One region of the Rhizobium sp. CFBP 13644 genome, then DNA from elsewhere that is predicted to be linked to it. Evidence: predicted binding sites of a transcription regulator. Region 1 holds the regulator's gene; each other region holds the start of a gene.
What was found. The regulator PhoB, encoded in region 1, activates phosphate uptake and scavenging genes when phosphate is short. The targets are predictions, from matches to a motif close to TGTCATNNANCTGTCAT.
Positions count from the first base shown of each region.

Region 1 (4,643 bases):
CAGCCCTTCCAGGCATCGTCGGCGCGATCCTGATGACGGCCTCGCGTGCCATCGGTGAAACCATGATCGTGGTGCTGGCCGCAGGTGTGGCAGCACGCCTGCAACTCAACCCGTTCGAGCCGATGACCACCGTCACCGTCAAGATCGTCAGCCAGTTGACGGGTGACCTTGAGTTCACCTCGCCACAGACACTGGTTGCCTTTGCGCTTGGCATCACCCTCTTTGCCATCACGCTTTGCCTCAATATCTACGCGCTCTATATTGTGCGCAAATACCGGGAGCAGTACGAATGACCGACGTCGTTACTCCGGGCACCATTGCCCCAGCCGCAACGAAGAAGGTCCGGCGCGATATCGGCATCAAACGCCGCTACGCCTCCGAGCGCCGCTTCCGCACCTACGGTCTCGCAGCCATCACCTTCGGCCTGCTGTTCCTGTTTCTTCTCCTCTGGTCCGTCGTGGGCAAAGGCTACACAGCGTTCCAGCAGACCATGATCACCGTCCCTGTCGAGTTCTCTGAAAAGATCATCGATCCGGATAACGTGCGTGCCCAGAACCCAGCCAAGCTCGTTACTGCCAACTATCCGCTCATCGCCCGCAATGCGGTGGCCAAGGCACTCGGCGTCTCGCTGGATGACCGCACGGCTCTGCGCGGTGTGTCTGCGATGATTTCGGATGGTATCCGCGTTCAGCTTCGTGACGTTGTTGTTGCCGATCCTGCTATCATCGGCACCACACGCACGGTTTCCCTTCTGGCATCGGGCGATCTCGACAGCGCCTTCAAGGGTCAGGTCGATCTGAGCGTGAATGAAGAAAACCGCCGCATATCCGATCAGCAACTCGCATGGGTCAAGCAATTGTCCGATGCTGGCCAGATTGCCAAGCAGTTCAACACCGGCATCTTCTTCAACGGCGCATCCAGCCGTCCGGAAGCCTCGGGCGTTGGCGTGGCTCTCATCGGCTCGTTCTATATGATGCTGATCGTGCTGGTCCTGTCTCTGCCCATCGGTGTCGCAGCCTCCATCTATCTGGAAGAGTTTGCGCCAAAGAACCGCCTGACGGATCTCATCGAGGTCAACATCAACAACCTGGCGGCTGTTCCGTCGATTGTTTACGGTCTGCTTGGTCTGTCGGTCTTCATCAACTTCATGGGCTTCCCGCGCTCGGCCTCTCTGGTTGGCGGTCTGGTGTTGACCCTGATGACGCTGCCAACCATCATCATCGCCACCCGTGCGGCGCTGAAGGCTGTACCGCCCTCCATCCGTGCCGCGGCTCTTGGCCTCGGCGCATCCAAGATGCAGACGATTTTCCACCATGTTCTGCCGCTGGCCATGCCCGGTATTTTGACCGGCACCATCATCGGCCTGGCGCATGCCCTTGGTGAAACCGCACCATTGCTTCTGATCGGCATGGTTGCCTTCGTTACGAACTATCCGACAACACCCATGGACCCATCCACGGCCCTGCCGGTGCAGATTTACATGTGGGCGAACGAAGCAGAACGTGCCTTTGTTGAAAGAACATCCGGCGCTATCATCATCCTGCTGATGTTCCTCATCGTCATGAATGTTGGCGCAATCCTGTTGCGTCGGCGCTTTGAACGGCGCTGGTAGAGGAGTTGAATGTTATGAACATGTTGTCGGAAGCAGCAGTTGAAAAGGCGCTGGACAAGAAAATGAATGAAGTTTCGTACAAGATGATCGGCAAGGACGTTTCTGTCTATTACGGCGAGAAACGCGCTTTGTACGATGTGAACCTCAACGTTCGCGAAAATACGGTTACAGCTTTGATCGGCCCATCCGGTTGCGGCAAGTCCACCTTCCTGCGGACCCTCAACCGCATGAACGACACCATCGATGGTTGCCGCGTCACCGGCAAGATCACGCTCGATGAGGACGATGTCTACGATCCAGCGATCGACGTGGTCGAGTTGCGCGCGCGCGTCGGCATGGTGTTCCAGAAGCCGAACCCGTTCCCGAAGACCATCTATGAAAACATCGCCTATGGTCCACGCATTCACGGCCTTGCCCGCAGCAAGGCTGATATGGACCAGATCGTCGAGGCCAGCCTGCAGAAGGCCGGCCTGTGGAACGAAGCCAAGGATCGCCTGCACGAATCCGGTACCGGCCTGTCCGGCGGTCAGCAGCAGCGTCTGTGCATTGCCCGCGCCATCGCCGTTTCGCCTGAAGTCATTCTGATGGACGAGCCCTGCTCGGCTCTTGACCCCATCGCAACGGCAAAGGTCGAGGAGCTGATCCACGAGCTGCGCAGCAACTTCACGATCGTCATCGTGACGCACTCCATGCAGCAGGCGGCGCGTGTGTCTCAGCGCACGGCCATGTTCCACCTCGGCCATCTGGTTGAGGAAAACGATACCGACAAGATGTTCACCAACCCGGATGACCAGCGCACACAGGACTATATCATGGGTCGCTTCGGCTGATCCTGCCCTCTGTCGTGTCATAGCATCCACGCCACCCCGCCTGAGCCTTCGAGCGCTTGGCGGGTGGCGTCATCTAACTGGAGAATTCGAACATGCCGACACCAAACCATATCATGTCCGCCTATGATGACGAGCTGAAGTTCCTGACCCGCCGGATCGCCGAAATGGGTGGCCTTGCCGAACAGATGTGCGCCGACGCTGTGCGTGCGCTGGTCAATTCGGACTCGGCCCTGGCGCAGAAGGTCATCTCTGACGACACCATTCTCGATCACGCCGAGCGCGAAATCGGCGACAAGGCGATCGTGACCATTGCCAAGCGCCAGCCCATGGCTGCCGACCTTCGCGAAGTTATCGGCACGCTGCGCATCGCCGCTGACCTAGAGCGCGTTGGCGACCTTGGCAAGAACACAGCCAAGCGCGTTCTCGCTGTTGCCGGCACAGGCGTTCCACGCAAGCTGGCCCGTGGCATCGAGCATCTCTCCGAGCTTGCTCTGGTTCAGCTCAAGGAAGTTCTGGATGTCTATTCGACCCGTTCGGTTGAAAAGGCGCAGGCCATCCGCGAACGTGACGAGGAAATCGACGCGATGTACACATCGCTGTTCCGCGAATTGCTGACCTACATGATGGAAGATCCGCGCAACATCACCACCTGCACGCATCTTCTGTTCTGCGCCAAGAACATCGAGCGCATTGGTGACCACGCGACCAACATCGCTGAAACCATCTACTACATGGCCACTGGCAGCCAGCCTGAAGGCGAACGCCCGAAGGACGATAGTTCCAACACGCTCGGTGCCGTAACTGAGTGAATTCTCTAAACGACTGGCGGAGTCTCTAGCCATGGTGCCCAAAATCGCAGTTGTCGAAGATGAAGAAGCCTTGAGCGTTCTTCTTCGCTACAATCTGGAATCCGAAGGTTACGACGTGGATACCATTCCACGGGGTGACGAAGCGGAAATCCGCTTGCAGGAACGCACGCCGGATCTGCTGATCCTCGACTGGATGCTTCCAGGCGTCTCCGGCATCGAGCTTTGCCGTCGTCTGAGAATGCGCCCGGAAACCGAGCGACTGCCGATCATCATGTTGACGGCACGTGGCGAAGAAAGCGAGCGCGTGCGTGGTTTGGCCACGGGTGCGGATGACTATGTCGTCAAGCCGTTTTCCACGCCTGAGCTGATGGCACGGGTTAAGGCAATGTTGCGCCGCGCCCGGCCGGAGGTTCTGTCCTCCGTGCTGAAATGCGGTGATATCGAGCTGGATCGCGAAACGCATCGTGTTCACCGCAAGGCCCGTGAAGTGCGGCTTGGACCAACCGAGTTTCGTCTTCTCGAGTTCCTCATGGTGTCACCCGGCCGCGTTTTCTCGCGCTCCCAGCTTCTCGATGGCGTCTGGGGTCACGATATCTATGTGGATGAGCGCACGGTGGACGTCCATGTCGGGCGCCTGCGCAAGGCACTCAACTTCTCCAGCATGCAGGATGTGATCCGTACCGTGCGCGGCGCCGGATATTCCATGGAAGCCTGACCAACGCACCGGGGCTGAAACGTCTCCCGTATGGTCTCAAAATCTCATGCACCGCTCCCAAAAGGGGCGGTGTTTTGCATTTGGCATAATGGATATCAATGCGTTAGCGCCGCTAGAAGCCGCCAGCAACCGGCGTGACCTGCACAGCTTCTGAGTGTTGATTTTAAGTTTCTGTAATTTAAAGTTTGACTCAGTGGCCAGAAGGCTCTATGTATTGGTCATCGATCTTTTGCTTGCTGAGCTTTGGTTACCGCGCGATTAGCACCGCGCTTTGAACTAACCCTTCCTTTCAAAAAAATCGCTACACCGCACACAGGACTCACGTTCTGTGACTTATAACTTATGCTTTGAAAGGGTTCATTATGACCACAGGCACAGTAAAATGGTTTAACTCCACCAAGGGCTTCGGCTTCATTCAGCCAGACAACGGCGGCGCCGATGCATTCGTGCACATTTCCGCTGTTGAGCGTGCAGGCATGCGCGAAATCGTAGAAGGCCAGAAGCTTTCCTACGATCTCGAGCGGGACAACAAGTCCGGCAAGATGTCTGCCTGCAATCTCCAGGCTGCTTAATACGGGTATCGACTTTCCTTTGACCACGGATGTACTGGCATTGTCGAAAGTTTGAGACCACCGAGGTCAGGCATGTTGCCTGGCCTTTTTTTATGCCGCAAGTCG
Region 1 covers NZ_JACYVF010000001.1:708,152-712,794, reverse strand. The annotation lists gene pstC (phosphate ABC transporter permease subunit PstC) at 1-293, shown strand, start outside; gene pstA (phosphate ABC transporter permease PstA) at 290-1,612, shown strand; gene pstB (phosphate ABC transporter ATP-binding protein PstB) at 1,627-2,442, shown strand; gene phoU (phosphate signaling complex protein PhoU) at 2,535-3,251, shown strand; gene phoB (phosphate regulon transcriptional regulator PhoB) at 3,283-3,966, shown strand; gene IFT53_RS03340 (cold-shock protein) at 4,329-4,538, shown strand.

Region 2 (4,643 bases), 300 kb from region 1:
ATGCCCGAGGGAATATTGACCGACAGAGACCGTTCTTCCGTCACACGGCCCTGACCGTTGCACTTGGTGCAGGGGTCGGTGATCGTCTGGCCGCGACCGTGGCAGGTCGGGCAGGTGCGCTCGACCGAGAAGAAACCCTGCGCTGCACGCACACGGCCTGAACCCTGGCAGGTGCCGCAGGTTTTCGGCTGCGTTCCGGGCTTTGCGCCGGAGCCGGTGCAAACGTCACAGGTGATGGATGTCGGCACACGGATCTGCGCTGTCTTGCCCGCAAAGGCTTCTTCCAGCGATATTTCCATGTTGTAGCGAAGATCGGCACCGCGTTCACGGCCACCGCTGGAACGACGCGCACGCCCGCCGCCCATCATCTCGCCGAAAATGTCTTCGAAGATGTCGGAGAACCCGCCGCTGGCACCACCGCCAAAGCCGCCGCCAGCATTCCCCATGCCGCCCTGCTCGAAGGCCGCGTGACCGAAGCGGTCATAGGCCGCGCGCTTCTGCGGGTCTTTCAGTGTCTCATAGGCTTCGTTGAGTTCTTTGAATTTTCTCTCGGATTCAGCGTCGCCAGGATTCTTGTCGGGATGATACTTCATCGCGAGTTTGCGGAAGGCGCTTTTCAGCTCTTTTTCGTCAGCTGTTCTGCCAACGCCGAGTGTTTCGTAAAAGTCTGGTTTCGCCATTAATTAACAAGCCCCGGGAAATGGATTTCCGGCTGCACGAGGCAGCCGGATTTCAGTCAAGCATCAATTGGATTTCAAAAGCCGCTGTTTATGCGGACTTCTTGTCGTCCTTGATTTCCTCGTAGTCTGCGTCAACGACGTCGTCCTTATGGCCTTCGCCAGCGCCTTCGCCGCCTTCAGCCTGCTGGGCTTCGTAGACAGCCTGACCGAGCTTCATGGAAACTTCCATGAGGGTCTGGGTCTTGGCCTGAATGTCATCGGCATCCGGCTCGGACGCTTCGACAGACAACTTCAGCGCAGCGATGGCATCTTCGATGGCCTTGCGGTCCGTTTCGGAAACCTTGTCGCCATATTCCTTCACCGACTTCTCGGAGGAGTGGATCAGGCTTTCGGCCTGGTTCTTGGCTTCCACACCGGCGCGACGCTTCTTGTCGGCCTCAGCATTAGCTTCGGCGTCCTTCACCATCTTGTCGATGTCGGCGTCAGACAGACCACCAGATGCTTGGATACGGATCTGCTGCTCCTTGCCGGTGCCCTTGTCCTTGGCGGAAACCTGCACGATGCCGTTGGCGTCGATATCGAAGGTGACTTCGATCTGCGGAACGCCGCGTGGCGATGGTGGCAGGCCGACGAGGTCGAACTGGCCGAGAAGCTTGTTGTCCTGCGCCATTTCGCGCTCACCCTGGCTGACGCGAATTGTCACGGCAGACTGGTTATCTTCGGCGGTCGAGAAAGTCTGGCTCTTCTTGGTCGGGATCGTCGTGTTACGGTCGATCAGACGTGTGAAGACGCCACCCAGTGTTTCAATGCCGAGCGACAGAGGCGTTACGTCGAGAAGCAGAACGTCTTTGACGTCACCCTGCAGAACGCCTGCCTGAATGGCCGCGCCCATGGCAACGACTTCATCAGGGTTCACGCCCTTATGGGGCTCCTTGCCAAACAGCTGCTTGACGATTTCCTGAACCTTCGGCATGCGGCTCATGCCGCCAACCAGAACAACTTCGTCGATTTCAGCAGCCGTTACGCCGGCATCCTTCAACGCTGCCTTGCACGGCGCAACAGTGCGCTGAACCAGGTCGTCGACCAGGTTTTCGAACTTGGCGCGTGTCAGCTTCAGCGTCAGGTGCTTTGGACCTGTTGCGTCTGCGGTGATGAAGGGCAGGTTGATTTCTGTCTGCTGCGAAGAAGACAGCTCGATCTTTGCCTTTTCAGCGGCTTCCTTCAGGCGCTGAAGCGCAAGCTTGTCGCCCTTGAGGTCAATGCCCTGATCCTTCTTGAATTCGCCAGCCAGATACTCGACCAGACGCATGTCGAAGTCTTCGCCGCCAAGGAATGTATCGCCGTTGGTGGACTTCACTTCGAAGACGCCGTCGCCGATTTCCAGAACGGAAATATCGAAGGTACCGCCGCCCAAGTCATATACGGCAATGGTCTTGCCTTCGGTCTTGTCGAGGCCATAGGCCAGCGCTGCAGCCGTTGGCTCGTTGATGATGCGCAGAACTTCAAGACCGGCGATGCGGCCTGCATCCTTGGTTGCCTGGCGCTGCGCGTCATTGAAGTAGGCAGGAACGGTGATGACGGCCTTCTCGACCTTTTCGCCGAGGTAGGATTCAGCCGTTTCCTTCATCTTCTGCAGAATCATGGCAGAGATCTGCGAAGGGGAATAACCCTTGCCCTGCGCCTGTACCCAGGCATCGCCATTGTCACCCCGGACGATATCGAACGGAACGAGGCCCTTGTCCTTTTCAACGGTCGGATCTTCGTAACGGCGACCGATAAGGCGCTTTACGGCAAAGAGAGTGTTGGTTGGGTTGGTGACAGCCTGACGCTTTGCAGGCTGGCCGACCAGACGCTCGCCATCGTCGCTGAATGCGACCATGGAAGGGGTCGTGCGTGCACCTTCTGCGTTTTCAATAACTTTGGTGTCCTTGCCGTCCATCACTGCAACGCAGGAATTGGTCGTGCCAAGGTCGATACCGATTACTTTTGCCATTTTTCTTCTCTCCTTGAAGCGAATTGTCGGAACCCCGGGAGGCATTCCACTGACAACTCCTTGACTTGGATGGTCTTCCGGTTTGGGCAGCATTTCTGCTGGTCTGCGGGGTATATAAGGAGCGATTTTTCTGCCTGCAAGGCGATACCGCTGCTGAGGGGCGCAAAAATGAAGAAATGAAGCCTTCATAACCAATTGAGGCACCCCCGTACCGGCGCACCGCATCGCAATGCCGAAATCTTCGCCCTTTCAGCGCTCGACGGAATATGGCCAGAACCGTCACGCCGTTGTCATGCACCTTGCCTATAGGCGTGTACATCTTCAACGAAACACCCATACCGCGAGGTTCTCATGCGCCAATTTCTCGCCATGCTTGTTGCAACCACCGTTCTTGCCGGTGCTGCCCAGGCCGCGACTGTCTACCCCCTTGATCGTGCCACGATCCTGACCGGCTCGCCTTTCGACTTCAAGGTCGAGTTCAAGAGCGTGGTCAAGGCCGATGACATCAAAATCATGGTCAATGGTCAGGATTACAAGGCTGTGTTCGGCGCTGACGTGACATTTGTTGCGGAAGAAAAGGGCAAGGAAGACAAGATCCTCGGTTCGGCCGTAACGCTTCGTGGTCTCAAGATTGCCAAGGCTGGCGATTACAAGGTGGAAGTTTCTGCCGGTTCGGAAACCAAGAACGTCACCTGGACTGTTTACGGCACGCCGGAAGCACCAAAGGCCAAGAACATCATTTTCCTTCTGGGTGATGGCCTGTCTGTTGCGCACCGCACCGCTGCCCGCATCATGTCCAAGGGCATGACCGAAGGCAAGGCGAACGGCCGCCTCAACATGGATGAGATGGACCGCATGGCCTTCATCGGCACATCGTCCACGGAAGCCATCGCGACCGATAGCGCCAACACCATGTCTGCCTACATGACCGGCCACAAGGCTCCTGTGAACGCTCTCGGCGTTTATGGCGACCGCACGCCTTCCAGCCTTGACGACCCGAAGGTTGAGACGATGGGTGAGGCTCTGCGCCGCCAGACGAAGAAGTCCATCGGCATCGTGACCACATCCGAATTGCAGGATGCGACGCCTGCGGCCATCGTTTCCCACACCCGCAAGCGCGCCGACAAGGCCGAAATCACCGGCATGATGCTGGATGTGAAGCCAGACGTAGTTCTCGGTGGCGGTTCCGCCTATTTCCTCGGCAAGGAAACACCCGGTTCCAAGCGCAAGGACGACAAGGACTATATCAAGCTGTTCAAGGATGCAGGCTACACGCTGGCAACCGACAAGAGCGAGCTTGAAAAGGCTGAAGGCTCCAACACCGGCAAGCTTCTGGGCCTGTTCCACACAAGCAACATGGATACCGTGCTTGACCGCAACTTCCTCAAGAAGGGCACTGTCGACAAGTTTCCAAACCAGCCCGGCCTGGTCGATATGACCGAGGCAGCACTCGGTGAACTGTCCAAGAACCCGGACGGTTTCTTCCTGATGGTTGAAGCGGCCAATATCGATAAAATGTCCCACCCGCTGGATTGGGACCGCGCCGTCATGGAAACCATCGAATTCGACAAGGCCGTCGGCGTTGCTCGTGAATTCGCTGCCAAGAACCCTGACACGCTGATCGTCGTGACCGGCGACCACACCCATGGCGTTTCCATCATCGGCACCGTCGATGACGAAAAGCCGGGCGATGAAATGCGCGCCAAGGTCGGCACCTATGCCGAAGCCGGTTTCCCGAACTACGAAGACAAGGATAATGACGGTTATCCAGACCGGATCGACGTGACCCGCCGCCTGTTCCTGAATGCCAATAATGGTCCAGACCATTATGAAACATTCCGTCCGAAGATGGATGGTCCTTTCGTTCCGGCGATCCAGAACGAAAAGAAGGAATATATCGCCAACGAAGCCTACAAGAACGTTCCAGGCGCTGTCTTCGTTCAGGGCAACATTCCAAAGGATGGCGACAG
Region 2 covers NZ_JACYVF010000001.1:1,007,949-1,012,591, forward strand. The annotation lists gene dnaJ (molecular chaperone DnaJ) at 1-680, opposite strand, end outside; gene dnaK (molecular chaperone DnaK) at 769-2,673, opposite strand; gene IFT53_RS04840 (alkaline phosphatase) at 3,025-4,643, shown strand, end outside.
Region 2: a site for PhoB is predicted at 2,951-2,967, ahead of IFT53_RS04840 (alkaline phosphatase). Genes of this name have one in related genera too.

Region 3 (4,643 bases), on a different contig from region 1:
TCGCTTCCGGCTTTGCGGCAGCTCTGGAAGCCGACTACAAGAAGCCAGGCCAGCTCGACAATCGTTACCCTGTCGAAGGCACGGATTTCGATCTCGGCCATGGTGACGTCGCCATCGCCGCCATCACCTCCTGTACCAACACGTCTAACCCATCCGTTCTGATTGCTGCCGGTCTTCTGGCCCGCAACGCCGTCGCCAAGGGTCTGACATCCAAGCCTTGGGTCAAGACATCGCTGGCACCTGGATCCCAGGTTGTTGGTGAATATCTCGAAAAGTCCGGTCTTCAGAAGGATCTGGATGCGATCGGCTTTAACCTCGTTGGTTTCGGCTGCACGACCTGCATCGGCAACTCCGGTCCGCTGCCTGCACCGATCTCCAAGACCATCAACGACAAGGGTCTGATCACCGCTGGCGTTCTCTCCGGCAACCGTAACTTTGAAGGCCGCATCTCGCCGGACGTTCAGGCGAACTATCTTGCCTCTCCGCCGCTGGTTGTTGCTTACGCGCTGGCCGGTACGGTCCAGAAGGATCTGACCACAGAGCCGCTCGGCATGGGTTCAGACGGAGAGCCTGTATTCCTCAAGGATATCTGGCCGACATCTGCCGAAATCCAGGAATTCATCCTGAAATACGTGACGCGTGAACTCTACGAGTCCAAATATGCTGACGTGTTCAAGGGTGATGAAAACTGGCAGGCCGTTCAGGTTCCTCCTGGCCAGACCTATGCCTGGGACGACAAGTCGACCTACGTTCAGAACCCGCCTTACTTCGTGGGCATGGGCAAGACCGGCACAGGCTTGAAGAACATCAAGGGCGCACGCGTTCTCGGTCTCTTCGGCGACAAGATCACCACCGACCACATTTCTCCGGCCGGTTCGATCAAGGCTGCTTCGCCTGCCGGTGCATACCTCACCGACAATGGCGTGGGCGTTGCCGACTTCAACCAGTACGGCACACGCCGTGGCAACCATGAAGTGATGATGCGCGGCACGTTTGCCAACATCCGTATTCGCAACCACATGCTTGGGCCAAACGGCAAGGAAGGTGGCTACACCATCCACTATCCGTCCAAGGAAGAGATGTCGATTTACGATGCAGCCATGCAGTACAAGGCTGAAGGCACGCCGCTCGTCATCTTTGCGGGCGTTGAATATGGTAACGGTTCTTCCCGTGACTGGGCTGCCAAGGGTACCAACCTGCTCGGCGTGAAAGCCGTGATTGCGCAGTCGTTCGAGCGTATTCACCGCTCCAACCTCGTTGGCATGGGCGTCGTTCCCTTCGTCTTCGAAGAAGGCACGACATGGGCAAGCCTCAACCTCAAGGGCGATGAAACCGTTGAGATCGATGGTCTCGAAGGCGACATCAAGCCGCGCGAGAAGAAGATTGCCAAGATCACCTACAGCGATGGTACAGTGAAGGAAGTTCCGCTTCTTTGCCGCATCGATACGCTGGATGAAGTGATCTACATGAACAATGGCGGCATTCTGCAGACGGTTCTTCGCGACCTGGCTGCATAATTCTTGCCACATCATGAAAAGAGCGCCGGGAGAAATCCCGGCGTTTTGCGTATTATGATGGGGTATTCCGGTGAAGCTTGCTTCGTGATCGGCACTCACCCCATCGTTACTTTCTATTGAAGGGCCACTCGCGTTATTTTCGCCGGGCGTCCCGACAGGAATTGATAGCATCAATGGTCTGGAGACACGTCCAGACAAGGGTTCTTGCAATGTCGCTGAAATACGGGCCTGTCAGAGTTAGTCTTACGATGTGCGCCTTCGCAGCGATTGCAACGGTGCCCGCAATGGCGCAGCAGCAGGAGCAGCTGAAGGGCGTTGTCGAGCTGTTCACCTCGCAAGGCTGCGCGTCCTGCCCACCGGCAGATGAGGCGTTGCGCAAGCTCATCCAGAAGGGCGATGTGGTCGGCCTGTCCTATCACGTCGATTACTGGAACTATCTGGGCTGGGCGGATTCGCTGGCGTCCAAGGAAAACACAGAGCGGCAATATGGTTATGCCCGGGCTCTGGGTCGCAACAATGTCTATACGCCACAGGCTGTCATCAATGGTCGCGACCACGTCAAGGGCGCAGACATGAAGGCAATCGATACGCGGCTGGATGCATTCAAAAAGGCCGGAGAAGGCCTCAGCGTGCCCGTCAAGGCGCGCCGGGTGGATGATGAGATTGCGATCGAGATTGGTCCGGGCCAGGGCAAGGCCGACGTCGTGGTGGCCTATTTCAACCGCGAGCAGGTCGTCGACGTGCAAAAGGGCGATAATCAGGGTAAAACCATATCCTACTGGCACAGTGTCTATGACGTGCAGACGGTGGGCATGTGGGATGGAACGTCCATGACGGTCAAGCTGCCATCGAGCATCATGAGCAAGGCGAAGGACGGCGGCTGCGCCGTGCTTTTGCAGACGAGCGATGCAAGCGGGAATCCCGCTGCGATCATCGGGGCCAGTGTTCTCATGACGTCGGGGAAATAGGTATCCGCTGAAAAGCGGGAAGATCCGATCCGGGCATTGGGGGCTGGGGGTAAAGGGTCAATGCACCGGACCGGGTCATGTTGGTGCCGAGGCATCAATTGACATTAGTCATATCCCACTCAAATCGGGCCATGATTTGACGGAAATAGGGCAATTTAAGATGTTCATCATGCCCTAATTATTACCGGCGCGCGCATCTTTCCCGCTGCCATGCAAGGCTTGCATTTCCGCTTTCACGGCGTCAGACTGTCGTGAAATTGTCATTTGCTGTTGAGCGAGGTTGCCCAATGACAGATCAGCCGGATTTGGAGCGTAAAGGCCTGTTTCACAGAGATGGCGCGTCCGTGGTCGATATCAGAGAGTACAGGCAGAGCAAGGATGTCTTGCCCATTACCTTCCACCGCCGTGAACTGGATGCGATATTGCGCATCTATGGACGGATGGTCGGCGAGGGGGAATGGCGGGACTATGCCATTGACCATTTGAAAGACAAGGCGGTCTTTTCCGTCTTCAAGCGCTCCGGCGAGATGCCGCTTTTCCGTATAGAGAAAAATCCCAAGCTTGCCTCCAAGCAGGGTGCCTATAGCGTCGTGAATGTGGATGGACGTATCTTGAAGCGCGGCCATGAACTGCCGCAGGTGCTGAAAGTCTTCGACAAGGTCTTGAAGCTCATCGAGTGATTGTAGGGTTTGTGCATCCCACAAAAAAAGGCGGCCCAGAGGCCGCCTTTTCTATGTGTTCAACCAGACTTACTTGTCGCGATTTCCGAGGAACTGCAACAGGAACATGAACAGGTTGATGAAGTCGAGGTAGAGGGTCAGGGCGCCCATGATGGCCTTGCGGCCAGCCGTGGCGACATCATCACCGTCAAAGTACATTTCCTTGATCTTCTGCGTGTCGTAGGCGGTCAGGCCTGCGAAGATCAGCACGCCGATGGCGGAGATTGCAAAGCCCATGGCAGACGACTGCAGGAAGATGTTGACGATGGACGCGATGATCAGGCCAAACAGACCCATGATCAGGAACGAGCCCATGCCGGACAGGTCTTTCTTCGTGGTGTAGCCATAGAGCGACAGCGCGCCGAATGAAGCAGCCGTGATGAAGAACGTCTGGACGATGCTCTGGCCGGTATAGACCAGGAAGATCGACGACAGGGAAAGACCCATCAGCGCTGCGTAGCCCCAGAAGGTTGCCTGTGCGGCAGGAACGCTCATCTTCTGAATGCGGAAGCTCAGGAAGAACACGAGACCCAGCGGAGCCAGCATGACGACCCAGCGCAGAGGCGAGCCGTACAGGGCTGCACCAAGGCTGGTCAGCATCGTGCCGTTACCCATCGTGGCAACAGCTGCCGCAGGATCATTTGTGGTCGCCAGCATCGATGTGAAAAACGCTGCGAAACCTGTAATCGCAAGACCAACGGCCATCAGGTTATAAACCTTGACCATATAGGTGCGCAGACCTTCATCGATCATCGCGCCAGACTGTGCATGGCCCTGGGCCATACGGTTCTGGTAGTTGTTGAAGTCAGACATTGTTACCTCTTTTGAGCTCCGAAATTGCTACGGTGTCGGCATATCGTCGCTTTGAGACCATATCCCAGGCGCCGCTGCGGAGCTACAGCAAGCCTAACAAAGAATATGAGGATATCGCCGCGCGGATACAAGAGCTTTCAGATCCGAAAAAACACCATATGCGCGAAATGCGATAACGTTTTGGCGATCAGAAACCTGATTTACCCGTTAAAGTTATGTGGCGCACAACTTTTCGGATCACTCCCCTGCCTGGCGCAGAACCGGGGCGGCTTTCTGGCCCAATATGCGCCACGTTCCGATAAGCCCGATACCAACCGTCATGATGAGGGCGATGACGATGGTGGCTATGGCGACATCCGGCAGGAAGCTCGACGGAAGCTTCATGATGCGGGCGATGACGAACCAGGCGGCGGCACCGCCAGCGGCAAGCGCGAAGATCGCCGTTGCCAATCCCAGGATCATATATTCATAGGAAAAGGCGCGGATGAGCATGGCGCGGGTTCCGCCCAGTGTTTTCAATATGACGGCATCATGGGTTCGCGCCCGGTTTCCGGCAGCCAGCGCGCCGGCTAGCACCAGAACCGAAGCAATGAGAGCCACGGCCGCCGCCGCACGGATGGCGGTCG
Region 3 covers NZ_JACYVF010000004.1:133,203-137,845, forward strand. The annotation lists gene acnA (aconitate hydratase AcnA) at 1-1,517, shown strand, start outside; gene IFT53_RS13155 (DUF1223 domain-containing protein) at 1,766-2,485, shown strand; gene IFT53_RS13160 (DUF2794 domain-containing protein) at 2,773-3,165, shown strand; gene IFT53_RS13165 (Bax inhibitor-1/YccA family protein) at 3,235-4,017, opposite strand; gene IFT53_RS13170 (ABC transporter permease) at 4,255-4,643, opposite strand, start outside.
Region 3: a site for PhoB is predicted at 2,733-2,749, ahead of IFT53_RS13160 (DUF2794 domain-containing protein). Genes of this name have one in related genera too.

Region 4 (4,643 bases), on a different contig from region 1:
AGATCAGGTCGGTGTAGTTACCGGTCTGGCTTGGACAGAAGTGGGCGGCGAGTTGCTGACCATCGAAGGCGTGATGATGCCTGGCAAGGGCCGCATGACGGTGACGGGTAACCTGAAGGAAGTGATGAAGGAATCCATCTCGGCGGCGGCGTCTTATGTCCGCTCGCGTGCGGTTGATTTCGGCATCGAGCCTCCACGGTTCGACAAGTCCGATATCCATGTGCACGTACCCGAAGGTGCGACGCCAAAGGACGGACCATCTGCTGGTGTCGCTATGGCCACAGCCATCGTGTCCATCATGACGGGCATTGCGGTCGACAAGAATGTTGCAATGACGGGTGAAATCACCCTTCGTGGTCGCGTTCTGCCGATTGGCGGATTGAAGGAAAAACTGCTGGCGGCTCTGCGTGGCGGTATCAAGAAGGTCTTGATCCCGGAAGAAAACGCAAAGGATCTGGCCGATATTCCGGACAACGTCAAAAACGGAATGGAGATCATTCCGGTGTCGCGCATGGGTGAAGTCATCAAGCACGCGCTTGTGCGTATGCCCGAGCCGATTGAATGGGATGGCAGCATTGAGACGCCCGTTATAGCGACTGTCGAGGGCGTGGATGACGCCGGTCAGACAATCGCACATTGAAACGTGCGCGGCAGGCATGATGCTGAATAAGCACAAAAACGCAAAAAGGCTGGCAGTTATGCCAGCCTTTTTTGTGAAAAGGTCCTGAGACCCCTTGTTTTTCAGGCCGTTCCAGCGCTTTTGGGTGGCGGTACGCAAATAGATAAGTATTCTGCGCCAATCCAATTTGAGTCGTTTCAAACCATTGAAAGGGGTGGAAACATGAACAAGAATGAGCTCGTTTCTGCAGTTGCCGAAAAGGCTGGTCTTACGAAGGCTGATGCCGCTTCTGCGGTAGACGCAGTTTTCGAAACCGTCCAGGGCGAACTAAAGGCCGGTGGCGACATTCGTCTCGCAGGTTTCGGCAGCTTCACTGTAAGCCGTCGCGAAGCCTCCAAGGGCCGTAACCCATCCACGGGTGCAGAAGTCGATATTCCGGCTCGCAACGTTCCTAAGTTCTCTGCAGGCAAGGGCCTGAAGGACGCTGTTAATTCTTGAGTTTCCAGGGGCTGCGGCGCCAGCGGCGCGCTGACAGCTCTCCGGCTTACGAGGAATGAATTTGGCCCATTGTGCGTTCAGCGCGACGGTGACACCGAAATGCAAAAAGCCCGGCTTTCCACGCCGGGCTTTTTGTTTATGAGTGAATTTAGATTGTCATGTGCCTGTCATCTCAATAGCCCAAGAACCCATCATGCATTTTTCAATGCCATGAAGGGGACACCATGACATTTCGTTTTCCGAGTGCCGCACTCACCGCAGCTCTGTGCGCATCCGTCGCATTTCCGGCTGCTGCCGAACAGGTTTTCAACCGCATCGCGTCCTTTCCAGTCGCGCAGAACCTGCCGTCCGACAAGGACGCAAAAACGCTCACATCAGCTGAAATCATCACGGCGAGCCAGGACGGCAAGACGCTGATCTATTCGGACAGCCCGCTTGGTGGCATCGGTTTTATCGACATTACCGATGCGAAGGCCCCGAAGGCACTCGGTGCGCTGATGATGGATGGTGAGCCGACATCGGTCGTGGCCTCCGGTACGAAGGTCTTTGCAGGCGTCAACACGTCTGAAAGTTTCGTCAAGCCATCCGGCAAGCTCGTCACTGTCGATATGGCTGGTAAGAAAATCGAAGCCAGCTGCGACCTCGGAGGCCAGCCTGACTCCGTTGCGATTTCTCCCGACAAAAGCTTCCTAGCCATCGCCATTGAAAACGAGCGCGATGAGAAGGTCAATGACGGCGCGTTGCCGCAATTGCCAGCTGGTTTCCTCGTAACCATCGGCTTGAAAGAGGGTGTTGCGGATTGCTCAACGCTCAAGAAGATCGAGATGACCGGCATTGCCGAGATCGCGTCTGATGATCCGGAGCCAGAATTCGTCGCCATCAATGCCAATGGCGAGATCGTTGTTACGCTTCAGGAAAACAACCACATCGCCATCGTTGATGGAAAAAGCGGCAAGGTCACGAGCCACTTCTCCGCTGGCACCGTCGATCTTGAAGGCATTGACACGAAATCTGACGGTCAACTCAAGTTCACTGACAGCCAGAAAGCCCGCAAGCGCGAGCCAGATGCCGTCAAGTGGCTGGACAATGACCGCGTCGTCATCGCCAATGAAGGTGATTGGGAAGGCGGTTCGCGCGGCTTCACCATCTTCGACAAGACCGGCAAGCTGCTCTACGAAGCGGGCTCCAGCCTGGAACAGGCAGTTGCAGCCATCGGTCATTATCCCGAAAAACGGTCCAAGGCGAAGGGCATCGAACCAGAAGGTTTGGAAGCTGCCACCTTCGGCGGTGAAAAATACTTCTTCGTTCTGGCTGAACGCGCATCTGTTGTCGGCGTCTATAAGGACACCGGCGCCGAGCCACAGCTGACGCAGCTTCTGCCATCCGGAATTTCACCAGAAGGCGCTGTCGCTATTCCATCGCGCAACTTGCTGGTGACAGCGAATGAGGCGGATCTGGGAGAAGATGGCGGTGCACGTTCGCATGTCATGATCTTTGAACGCGCTGAAGGGCAGGCGGCCTATCCGCAGCTCACCTCGGCAACGGTCGATGGTGCGCCAATCGGTTGGGGTGCTCTTTCCGGTCTGGTGGGTGATGCAGACAAGGATGGCATTCTTTACGCCATCTCCGACTCGGTCTATGGCAACCAGCCATCAATCTACACCATCGACGCAACGAAGAAGCCTGCGCTCATCACCAGCGTTTTGCGCGTAAAGCGTGACGGCCAACCGGCGCAAAAGCTCGACATGGAAGGCATCACCCTCGATGGCAAGGGCGGCTTCTGGGTCGCATCCGAAGGCAACAGCGAAAAGCTCGTTCCGCACGCGCTTTACAACGTCAACGCCAAGGGCGAGATTAAATCCGAAATCGCACTACCAACAGATCTTCTGCAGGGAGAAACCCGCTTCGGTTTCGAAGGCGTGACCTTGGTCGGCAAGGGTGACGACGCGACGCTCTGGATGGCTGTTCAGCGTGAATGGGGCAAGAGCGAAAAGGGTATGGTCAAACTGGTATCCTACAATCTGAAATCCAAGGAGTGGGGCGCCGTGCACTACCCGCTGGATGAGACGAAGGATGGCTGGGTAGGCCTTTCCGAAATCACTGCTCACGGCGACAATGTCTATATCGTCGAGCGCGACAACCAGATCGGCGATAAGGCCAAGATCAAGAAGCTCTACAGCGTCGCAATCTCTGACCTGAAGCCCGGCAAGATCGGCGGCGAGTTGCCATTGGTCAAGAAAACCGAAGTCCATGATTTTTTGCCTGACCTCAAAGCCCAGACAAACGGCTACGTCGTGGACAAGCTCGAAGGCTTCACTTTTGACAAATCCGGCAAGGCATTTGCCGTAACCGACAATGACGGCGTGGAGGATTCGTCTGGCGAGACACTGTTCTTCCCGGTCGATCTGAAGGGCACACACTGATCTCCTAACCAGTTGCCGCGCCTTTGGTTCGGTTGCTACGGATCTGATCATTTGTGATATGAGCCGCTTGCAACACAGTTGCAGGCGGCTTTTGTTTGGCTAGATTTGGCTTCGCCGCACGAGGATGGTGATCAGAAAATGCGCTTGTTTTGCTGCACTCTTGTATTCGTCTTGTCTATGTGTGGGATTGGCAACGCTTCGCCACGACAGCAATACAGCGTTCCGACTTCAGACGGTCAGGTTCTCATCGAGAGTTTTGGTGACTGTAACAAGCCCGCATGCCCTGGTGTTATGATCCTAAGTGGGAGTCGGGGCTTTGAATCAGCTGCGTATGACGAGATCGGTCGGGTTCTTAAAGCGGGGGGCCTGAACGCCTATCTCGTTCATGTTTTGTCGCCTGCTGACCTAAGTGCAATCGTTAATGCCGGAAGTGCGTCTTCACGGATGGCATATTATCATCAGAGATTGCCGAAGTGGATTGCTTCCGTTCATCGCGTCGCAGCTTTTCTGACAGACCAACCGCGCCATGGAGGGCAGGTTGGGATTATCGGGGTTTCGCTGGGTGCGCAAATAGCGTCGGCTGCTTCGGTTGAAAGCTCGAAAATAGACGCACTTGTGCTGGTCGACGGAGGACTCCCAAGCGGCTATTCACAGCCTATCCGCTCTTTGCCGCCCTTGCATCTAATCTGGGGAAGCGCAGACCGGACGTTTCCTCTATCGATTGGTCGCGACTTGGAGCGGAAAGCCAAGCAACTTGGCGTTCCCGCAACCCTTAACGTTTATCAAGGCGAACCACATGATTTTTTCTTGAAATCCGGCAACGGCAACGCGGTTGTAGCCCTTCGCTCCGCCGCCGATTTCTTGGCGATGTACCTGTCCAGATAACTCACTCAGTCTTGGATTTCAGTCTCTTAACGCATATTGCTCCAACGCATCCCGGTTGATCTCAATCCCCAGGCCCGGTCCATCGGGTATCTGCACAACGCCGTCGACATGGTCCAGCGGACTGGTGAGGACGGCTTGGCGGTAGGGGTTTTCGGTTCGGTCGAACTCCAGAATGGGCGGGCGCGGGTTGCGGCGGGCCGGGTCTGGTGGCAGGTAGG
Region 4 covers NZ_JACYVF010000014.1:7,323-11,965, reverse strand. The annotation lists gene lon (endopeptidase La) at 1-640, shown strand, start outside; gene hupB (DNA-binding protein HupB) at 824-1,117, shown strand; gene IFT53_RS22345 (esterase-like activity of phytase family protein) at 1,342-3,540, shown strand; gene IFT53_RS22340 (dienelactone hydrolase family protein) at 3,619-4,425, shown strand; gene IFT53_RS22335 (mandelate racemase/muconate lactonizing enzyme family protein) at 4,444-4,643, opposite strand, start outside.
Region 4: a site for PhoB is predicted at 1,272-1,288, ahead of IFT53_RS22345 (esterase-like activity of phytase family protein). Genes of this name have one in related genera too.